One region of the Mycoplana sp. 10N416 genome, then DNA from elsewhere that is predicted to be linked to it. Evidence: predicted binding sites of a transcription regulator. Region 1 holds the regulator's gene; the other holds the start of a gene.
The links. Region 1 encodes LexA, which represses DNA repair genes until DNA is damaged. Its sites were predicted from a motif close to TGTTCNNNNTGTGTTCNG; they were not measured.

Region 1 (4,420 bases):
AATCGCGAGCGGCCGAACGGTCATGCTTGCGGGGCGGCGGGGTGGTGCAAAGCGCTGGTTTGCTGGCGCCCTGTCGTCGGGGTTAGCAGCCTGGGAGCGGGAGCGAGACCATGGCAGCGTCTTTCTGTTCGTTCCCGTATTCATCGGCACAGGGGCATGGACCTGGTACGCGCTCGCCCGCGATCCGCCGCTGGTGCCGCTGCTGATCGTACTGCTTGGATTCGGGCTGATCGCGGTGGTCCTGCGGCATCGCCAGACTCTCCTGTCCTTTGTCACGCGCGCGGCATTCCTGCTGCTTCTCGGAATCGCGCTCTCCGCGGTCGAAAGCTGGCGGCTTTCCACCGTCATGCTGGATCAGCCGGTGACGACGACGATTACGGGGAGGGTGCTGTCTCGCGAAGCCGATGACCGCGGCCGCCTGCGGTACCGGGTGGCGCTGCTGACGACCGACGGCCCGACATTGCGGCGTCCGCCCGACCACGTCAGTCTCCTTGCGCGCAGTCCCCATACGCCGCTGCCGATCGGCAGCGGGATCGTCGGACGCGCGCGGCTGAATCCGCCGTCGGGACCGGCGTTGCCGGGTCTCAACGACTTTGCTTTCGACGCCTATTTCGCCGGAACCGGGGCTATCGGATACTTTTACGGCAAACCGGCGGCGACGGAGTTGAACCCGCCGGCGCGAAGTGAAACCGCATACGGTGCAGCAAGCCGAGTGGTGGCCGAATGGCGGAGTGCTATCACGCAACACATTCGTGGCCGCATCGGCGGCGATGCAGGCGCAATTTCTGCCGCCTTGATCACGGCCGAACAGCGCGGCATCAGCCCGAAAACGGTGGAGGCCTTGCGCCAATCGGGCCTCGCGCACGTTCTGGCGATTTCAGGGCTCAACATGGTGCTTGCGGCGGGCACTTTTCTGGTCGGCGCCCGACTGCTGCTGGCGCTGGTTCCGGGCGCAGCCGAACAGTTCCCGATCAAGAAAATCGCAGCCATCGGCGGGTTGATCACGGTCACCCTTTACATCCTGATCTCCGGCGGGGCGGTTTCGGCGGTCCGCTCGTGGCTGATGATCGTCGTCATGCTGTTCGCTGTCCTGTTCGACCGCACCGCCATCAGCCTGCGCAATGTCGCGCTGTCGGCACTGATCATTCTGGCGGTGACGCCTTCCGCGGTCACCGGTCCCGGCTTCCAGATGTCCTATGCGGCAACCCTCGGTCTGGTTGCGGGCTATGCTGCCTGGCGCGACTGGTCCGCGCGGCGCCACAGGTGGATCGGCGATCGATCACGGATGCTTTCGGTTGCATCTGCGTTTGCCGGTGGGATTCTGCTGTCGTCCCTGATCGGCGGGGTCGCAACGCTCGTCTATTCCATCGGACACTTCCATCGCATCCCGGCCTATGGCCTTGCCGGAAACCTTCTTGCGATGCCGATCACTTCGTTCATCGTCATGCCGACGGCCGTCATCGCCATGCTGCTCATGCCGCTCGGGCTGGACGGCATTCCGCTCGCGATCATGGGACGGGGCGTCGACTGGATCATCGCCATGGCCAATTGGGTTTCCGGCTGGGGCGGAGAGGTAGTCACCGGCAGATTGCCCCCGCTGGCATTCGCGCTCATTGCAGCAGGTGGCGGGTTCCTCTGTCTGCTTCGCACCCGTCTCGCGCTCATCGGCCTTTTACCACTCGTCTTCGGCGTGGCCGTTGTGGCCGTCCGTCCTTCGGATGCGCCGCCCGAGCTTCTCGTATCGGAGGACGGTCGGCTGGTGGCGCTCGTCACGCCGGGAGAGGCCGCCACGAATCGGTCGAAGCCGCCCGATTTCATCTACGATCAATGGCGTCGCGCCCTTCGCATCGAAAGCCATCGTTCGCCATTGTTCCTGACCGATGAAGATGCCGCGCAACGGGAGCCCGCGGGCGGAGGTGGCGCGGGCATCGGTCGCTCGGAGAACTTGGTCGGCCAAGCAGCACCGGAAGCGAGCTCGGGTGCACGACAGCGCCGAAGTACGGAACGGGAAGTGGTGCTTGACGCTGCTGCGATGGCGCGTGCGCGCGCTGACATGCGTGCGGCGTTCGCCACAGCCGCCAACGACAAGCGATTCGTTTGCCGCCGCAAGGCGTGGTGCGCCGGTGTTGCGCCGGCCGGTTGGCGTGTCCTCGCGGTCGAGGACCCGGCCTTTCTCGGAACTGCCTGCGACAGTGCCGATCTCGTGGTCGTGCCACGATACCTTCGAATGGAAACCTGCCGTTCGGGCGCTCGACTCGTTTCGGCGCGCAGCCTGCGCCGCACCGGCGCCCTTGAAATAACGCCGCAGCCGGTCGATCCGACCGGCCGCGCAAGTTACAGCGTCCGCAATGCTGTCACGACGCTTCATCGCCCCTGGAGCCGGCACCGTCTGTACGACTGGCGGACGAACACATATCTCGACTTAGAAGACGCAGTCAGTGATACCGGCGAATGAGGCCGACGAGCTTGCCTTGAATCTTCACCCGGTCGGGGCCGAAGATGCGGGTCTCGTAGGCAGGATTGGCGGCTTCCAAAGCAATGGAGGCGCCCTTGCGGCGGAAACGCTTCAGCGTCGCCTCCTCGTCGTCGACGAGAGCCACGACGATCTCTCCCGGGTTGGCGGAGTTGGTGTTGCGGATGATGACGGTATCTCCGTCGAGGATCCCGGCCTCGATCATCGAGTCGCCCTTGACTTCAAGCGCATAATGCTCGCCAGCGCCGAGCATCTCCATGGGAACCGCGATGTCATGGGTGTTGTTCTGGATTGCCGAGATCGGCACGCCGGCGGCGATGCGCCCCATGACCGGAACCGAAGCCGACCCGTCCGCGGCCGCGGGCTTGGCCGGGGAGGGCGCCGTCGCCGGCTTGCCAAGGCTTCCTTCGATGACGGACGGGGAAAAGCCACGCCGCGCCTTCAGGCTCGGAGAATAGGCCTCGGGCAGCTTTATCACCTCGAGTGCGCGCGCCCGATTTGGCAGCCGGCGGATAAAGCCGCGCTCCTCGAGGGCGGTGATCAACCGGTGAATGCCCGATTTCGAGGCGAGATCGAGCGCATCCTTCATCTCGTCGAATGACGGCGGAATGCCGGTCTCCTTCATCCGCTCGTGGATGAACAGGAGCAGTTCCTGTTGTTTGCGGGTCAGCATGGCTCGTCACCCAGAATCGTGAAACAAATCCAGAACAGACACTATCTGTTCCATATGTGTTCCGCAAGGGGGCAAATTTCAATCAAAGGTGCAGTCGCTCGTTTGAAATTCTAAGCTGTGATACCGGCGGGAAATTCCATTGTCCGGGAAAGACCTTATGAGGGACAAGGTCTTTCCCTGTTCAACTGCGACACGGCCGGTGAGGCTGTTATGGGCACGCGGCGACGTAGCGGCGGCCGTAGCGATCGCGGTAGTAGCAACGACCAGGCTGTCCGGCCACATGGCCGATGACCGCGCCGGAAACACCGCCGATGGCGGCTCCGACGGCGGCGCCGCGGACGTCATTGGTGATGGCGCCGCCGATCACGGCGCCGGTGGCTGCGCCGATGCCGGCGCCCCTCTCGGTTGGCGTGCAGCCGACGGCTGCGAGCCCGGCCAGAACGAGCACTAGGGAAATCTTGGTCATGTCCATTCCTTCCTCTCTCGTTGATTCTCTTGCCTCTCGTAATCTTGTCCATCCGAACGAACGGTCAAGTGTAATCCGGTTTTTCGGCCAGGTACAACCGCTCGTGGCGCGGCGGCCCAGGCAGGTTATTGGTTCTGTCTCTTCTCAATCGGCGGCCGGCAAGTACGGGGCAAAAAAGCCCGCTTTTCCGATTTTGTGCTGACACCACGATTGTTGATCGGCGTTACAGTTCCCGCGGTGAGCTAGTATCCGCGGCCATTCCGGTCAGGCAGCTCAAGTCCTGTCGCGGCGGTCCAAAGCGGCAACAGCGTCATCATTCACGGTACTGGACAGGAGCACGGCGATCCAGCGGGTCGCCGGCACCTGTGCTGCGTATTCGATGAGGCAAATCAGGATGGGAACGCCAATGAAGGCACCCGGAAGGCCCCACATGAAACTCCAAAAGAACACGGAGAAAATCACGGCGAACGGTGAAATCGCGAGCGAAGCACCGGTCAGCCGTGGCTCCAGGTAGCTGCCGATGACAAATTGGATAAGGTTCAGTCCGACGAAGACGAACACTGCGGATTGCCACGAATCGAACTGGGCAATCGCAAACAAGGTGGGGAAGACCGTCGCCACGAATGGCCCGAGGAAAGGAATGTAATTGAGGGCGAACGCAATCGCTCCCCAGGCCGCAGCCAACTCAAGACCAACGAACCGGGCGAATATCCAAACGACCAACCCCGTCAGGATACTGGCAAACGTACGCACGGCCATGAAGCGTCGAAGCTTGGCACCGATCCTTCTGTTCGCCGCCAGAATCCGC
Region 2 (4,420 bases), on a different contig from region 1:
ACAGCGCGAACAGGCGCCCGCCCTCGCCGCGCCGTTCAAGTCCTTCTTTCAAGGTGCCGGCAAGATGGGTGGCAAGTGCAAGAATGTCCTCCTCGGACTGGATGGGGTCGAACAGCCGCCGCTCCGCCGACAGCATCGGCACGGCCAAGCGCGGTGAAATCGGTTCATCCTCCAGCCCCAGCGCCTGATCGAGCCTGAGGAGCGGCAGGGGGCCGAAGCGACGGGCGAGCGGTGCGCGCGGTAGGGGCAGGAGATCGCCGATCGACTTCAGCCCGACCCGGCCGAGCGGCCCGAGCACGTCCTCAGGCAGGCGCAGGGCTGCGACCGGCAAGCGAGCGAGCACATCCTGCGCCGCATCGGCATCGATCACGCCGCCGTCGCCGAAATGGGCGGCCGCCCAGGAAAGGCCGGGTGAGGCCGCGATCGCCCCGCGCGCCTCGATGCCGAGCGAAAAGAGGCGCGACAGCACGTCATCGAGCAGCGCCCGCTCGCCGCCATGGAGATGGGTGCAGCCGGTGATGTCGAGATAGAGGCCGTCGGCGCCCTCCAGCGCGATGAGCGGCGTGTAACGGTCGCACCAGTCGGCGAGGGCCTCGAGCAGGGCCCTGTCCGCGGCCGGATCGGCAGGAAGAATGTCCAGCGCCGGACAGATCGCGCGCGCTTCTGTGACGCCCTGCCCCTTGCGAAGGCCGATCCGTTCGGCTTCCCGGTCGAGGAAGGCGAGCCGCATGGCACTGTCGCTGCGGCCGGCGAAGGCGACCGGCGGATGCTCAGGACGCCCCCTTGAAAGCCACGACCTCCCCCAACGCTGCCGCGCCACCCGATCGGCGGGCAGATAGGGAAACCATAGACAGAGGATCCGCTGGTCGCTGCTCTTCTTGAGGAACGGCAGGGCGGGGGTCGAGGCGGTAAAAGCGGCGGTCATGGGAGTTCCACTCCAGGAGGATGCCGACGGGGTCGGCGGTCTTGTTCTTCTCCGGCGTGACCAGGAAGACGGGATTGGCGATGCTGCCGGCCAGCGTGGTTCCGTCTGGCAATGGGCGTTCGCAAGCCGGGGCCGGATCGATGCGCAGCCGGTAGAGCGCGCTGCTCGCCTCCTCCTCGCCGGCCTGGCGCAGAAGCAGGAGCAGGGTGCCGTTCGCCTTGGCCCGCAGTTGCAGCCGGCGGCTTTCGGTCAGCCCGAATCCGGTGGGATTGCCGCGGATCTCCAGGATGACGGTGGAAAAGGCCGGCACGCCGAGTGCCGTCTCCGCCATCAAGAGCGCATCTGCGATCGTCCGTGGCCTGGCAAGAAGCATACGGGTCGGATCGAGGCCGTGCTTTTTCAGGCCCGGGCCGTAAGGTATGCCGGCTTCGGAGGATGCCAGCGCCTGACCGATCCAGAGTGTTGCGCCTTGGCCCTTCTCGGTCCGGTCCTGACGAAGCGCGGCCAAGGCCAGGGAGAAACCGGTTGCAGCCCCCATATCGCGGGTCTGCGCGTTGCGGATCTCGACGAGACCGCAAGCCGGTAGATCGCCATTGAAAATAGCTTCGAGGCCGCCTGTTTCGCCGGATTCGGAAAAAGGCGACGCATCGCCCGGCGACCCCTGCATATCCCACTGCCAGCGGCGCTTGCGTCCGGCCAGACCAGGACCATCGGCATTCTCGATGCGGGCGATGGTCTCACGCAGGGCAAAAAGCCGCCTCTGCGCCAAGGCAGGCGTTGCCATGACGTTCGTTCCTTTATTTGTTCCTGTTATGTTCTTATGGATTCCAGAACGCCGGACAAGAGTCAACGGCAATTTGAACTGGCGCGATCACAAAGCCGCGCGTGCTCCCGGATGCGGGAGTGGCTGACGATATTCGAGGAAAAGCGCGGGACCTGGAAAGATCCGGCGCCGCCAGCGTCGGCAATTTGGGGACGTTAAACCGGCAGTGCCGTCGTGTACTTCACGCTCTTGAGAGCAAAATGCGAGGATGAATTCGCAACGGCCTCATGGGTGAGAATGCCATGCATTAAAAGCCGTTCGTAGTCGCGTACATCCGCCGCCACCACGCGCAGCAGATAGTCCCATTCGCCCGACATCGAATAGCATTCGAGCACCTCGTCGTGGCTTTCGACGAACCGCTCGAAATCCCGCCGAGCGACGGGATCGTGGCTCTTCATCCGCACCTGACAGAAGACGTTCAACCCCCGGCCGATCGCCTCCGGCTCCACCAGGCGAACGGTCTTTCCGAGCACGCCGGCAGCCTCCAGTGCCTTGATCCGGCGCCAGCACGACGCGCTCGAGGCGCCGACCTTCTCGGCCAGGGCGGCGTGGCTGATATCGGCCTGGTGCTGGAGCACGCGGAGGATCTGCCGGTCGATGGCATCAAGCTCGATATGGTTCATTCGTTTTCTTCCCTCATGTGAAACGTATGTTTCAAGGATGCATCATTCCAGCAGAACTCTGAAAGGAACTCACGGTCAAGCCGTATTATCATTTCTCATGGGATTGTATCGCGGAGGAGGACGCCGAGATGGCACAGGCAGCGCTAAGACGGATCGTTCGCAATGCGCCGGACGAGACGATTGACTGGAAGCGCATTGCCTATCTCCTCCAGTTGTCCCGGGCACTCGACGAGATGGAAGAGACGCGGCTGGTGCCGGAGAAGAAGGTGCTCTACCAGTTCTCCGCCCGTGGCCACGACATGGCGCAGATCCTGCTCGGCTGCCGACTGACGGAGCGGCATGACGGTGCATGCGGCTACTATCGCTCCCGCCCTCTCCTCCTGGCGCTCGGCGTTGATCCGGCGGATGCCCTCGCCTCGGCCATGGGCCGGGCCGGCGGCTATTCGGATGGCCGCGACATCGGCGTCGTGTTCAACTACCCGAACCGCAGCGGCGCCTCGGCGCTGCCCATGTGCGGCGGCGTCGGCTCGCAATACACGCCGACGGCCGGCTGGGCCCAGGCGATCGAATATTGCCGCACGGTGCTCAAGCAGTCGGACTACGACCGTGCCATCGCTGTCGTGCTCGGCGGTGATGGCTCGGTCGCCTCGAACGGCTTCTGGTCGGCGCTGACGATTGCTACCACGCAAGCCCTGCCGATGCTGTTCTACGTCGAGGACAATGGCTACGGCATTTCGGTTCCCTCCACCCTGCAGACGCCGGGCGGCAACATCGCCGCCAACCTCTCCGGCTGGCGGAACCTGGCCGTGTTCGACGGCGACGGCTGCGACCCCGCCGAGGCCGCGCGGCTGACGACGGAGGCGGTGGACTTCGTCAGGGAGAACCGCGCGCCGGCGCTTCTGCGGCTCACCGTGCCCCGCCTCGAAGGCCACAGCTTCCAGGATACGCAGACCTACAAGAGCGAAAATGTCGTGCGGGCCGAATGGGCCCGCGATCCGCTGCCGCGGCTGAAGGACTATCTCGTTCCCGCCGTGATGAGTGCGGAGGAGTGGCAGGCCTCCGTTGCCCAGGCGGCGTCTGCCGTCGAGGCCGCCCGCGAGGCCGCCGAGGCTCGGCCAGTCGCCGATCCGCAGACCGTTACCAGCCACGTCTTCTTCGAGGGCGAGATGCAGCAGATGGGCGGCCAGCACAGTCTTGGCTACCTTGCGCCGCCGACGAGCGATCAACCGGCCGGCGACGGCCAGCGCATCAACATGGTGACAGCGATCCGGCGCACGCTCGACCGCGAACTCTCCATCAATGAGCGCGTCGTCCTCTTCGGCGAGGATATTGGGCCGAAGGGCGGTGTCCACGCGGTGACACTTGGCCTGCAGGAGAAATTCGGCAAGGAGCGGGTCTTCGACACCTCGTTGTCGGAGGAGGGCATTGTCGGTCGCGCCGTCGGCATGGCGCTTGCCGGCCTCGTGCCGGTGCCGGAGATCCAGTTCCGCAAATATGCTGAGCCGGCTACCGAACAGATCAACGATTGTGGCACGATCCGCTGGCGGACCAACAACCGCTTCGCCGCCCCGATCGTGCTACGCATGCCGGGCGGCTTCTTCAAATGCGGGGATCCCTGGCATAGCCAGACGAACGAGGTCGCCTTCGTCCATCAGCCGGGCTGGCAGGTCGCCGTGCCTTCCAATGCCGAGGATGCCGTCGGCCTGCTGCGCACGGCGCTGCGCGGCAACGACCCGGTGATCTTCTTCGAGCATCGCGCGATGCTCGACCATGCCTGGGCACGCCGGCCCTATCCGGGCGACGATTTCGCCCTGCCCTTCGGCAAGGCCCGCTTCACCAGACAGGGCGACGTCATCACCATCGTCACCTGGGGGGCGATGGTGCCGCGCTGCGAGGAGGCCGCGGAAGGCATTTCTGCCGATGTGATCGACCTTCGCACCTTGATGCCCTGGGACCGGGAGGCGGTGCTGTCGTCGGTGCGGCGCACCCGGCGCTGCCTGATCGTGCACGAGGATCTCGGCACGGCCGGCTTCGGCGCGGAAATATCCG

Region 2: AC1DDS_RS06725 (ImuA family protein) is a predicted target of LexA. The motif match lies at 1,728-1,745, and genes of this name have one in related genera.

Annotation. Positions count from the first base shown of each region.
Region 1 is NZ_JBFTIM010000010.1:121,211-125,630, forward strand. Features, by position in the region: gene AC1DDS_RS20225 (ComEC/Rec2 family competence protein) at 1-2,455, shown strand, start outside; gene lexA (transcriptional repressor LexA) at 2,436-3,146, opposite strand; gene AC1DDS_RS20235 (YMGG-like glycine zipper-containing protein) at 3,355-3,612, opposite strand; gene AC1DDS_RS20240 (AI-2E family transporter) at 3,886-4,420, opposite strand, start outside.
Region 2 is NZ_JBFTIM010000002.1:518,381-522,800, reverse strand. Features, by position in the region: gene AC1DDS_RS06730 (Y-family DNA polymerase) at 1-820, opposite strand, end outside; gene AC1DDS_RS06725 (ImuA family protein) at 771-1,709, opposite strand; gene AC1DDS_RS06720 (Lrp/AsnC family transcriptional regulator) at 1,904-2,371, opposite strand; gene AC1DDS_RS06715 (transketolase C-terminal domain-containing protein) at 2,500-4,420, shown strand, end outside.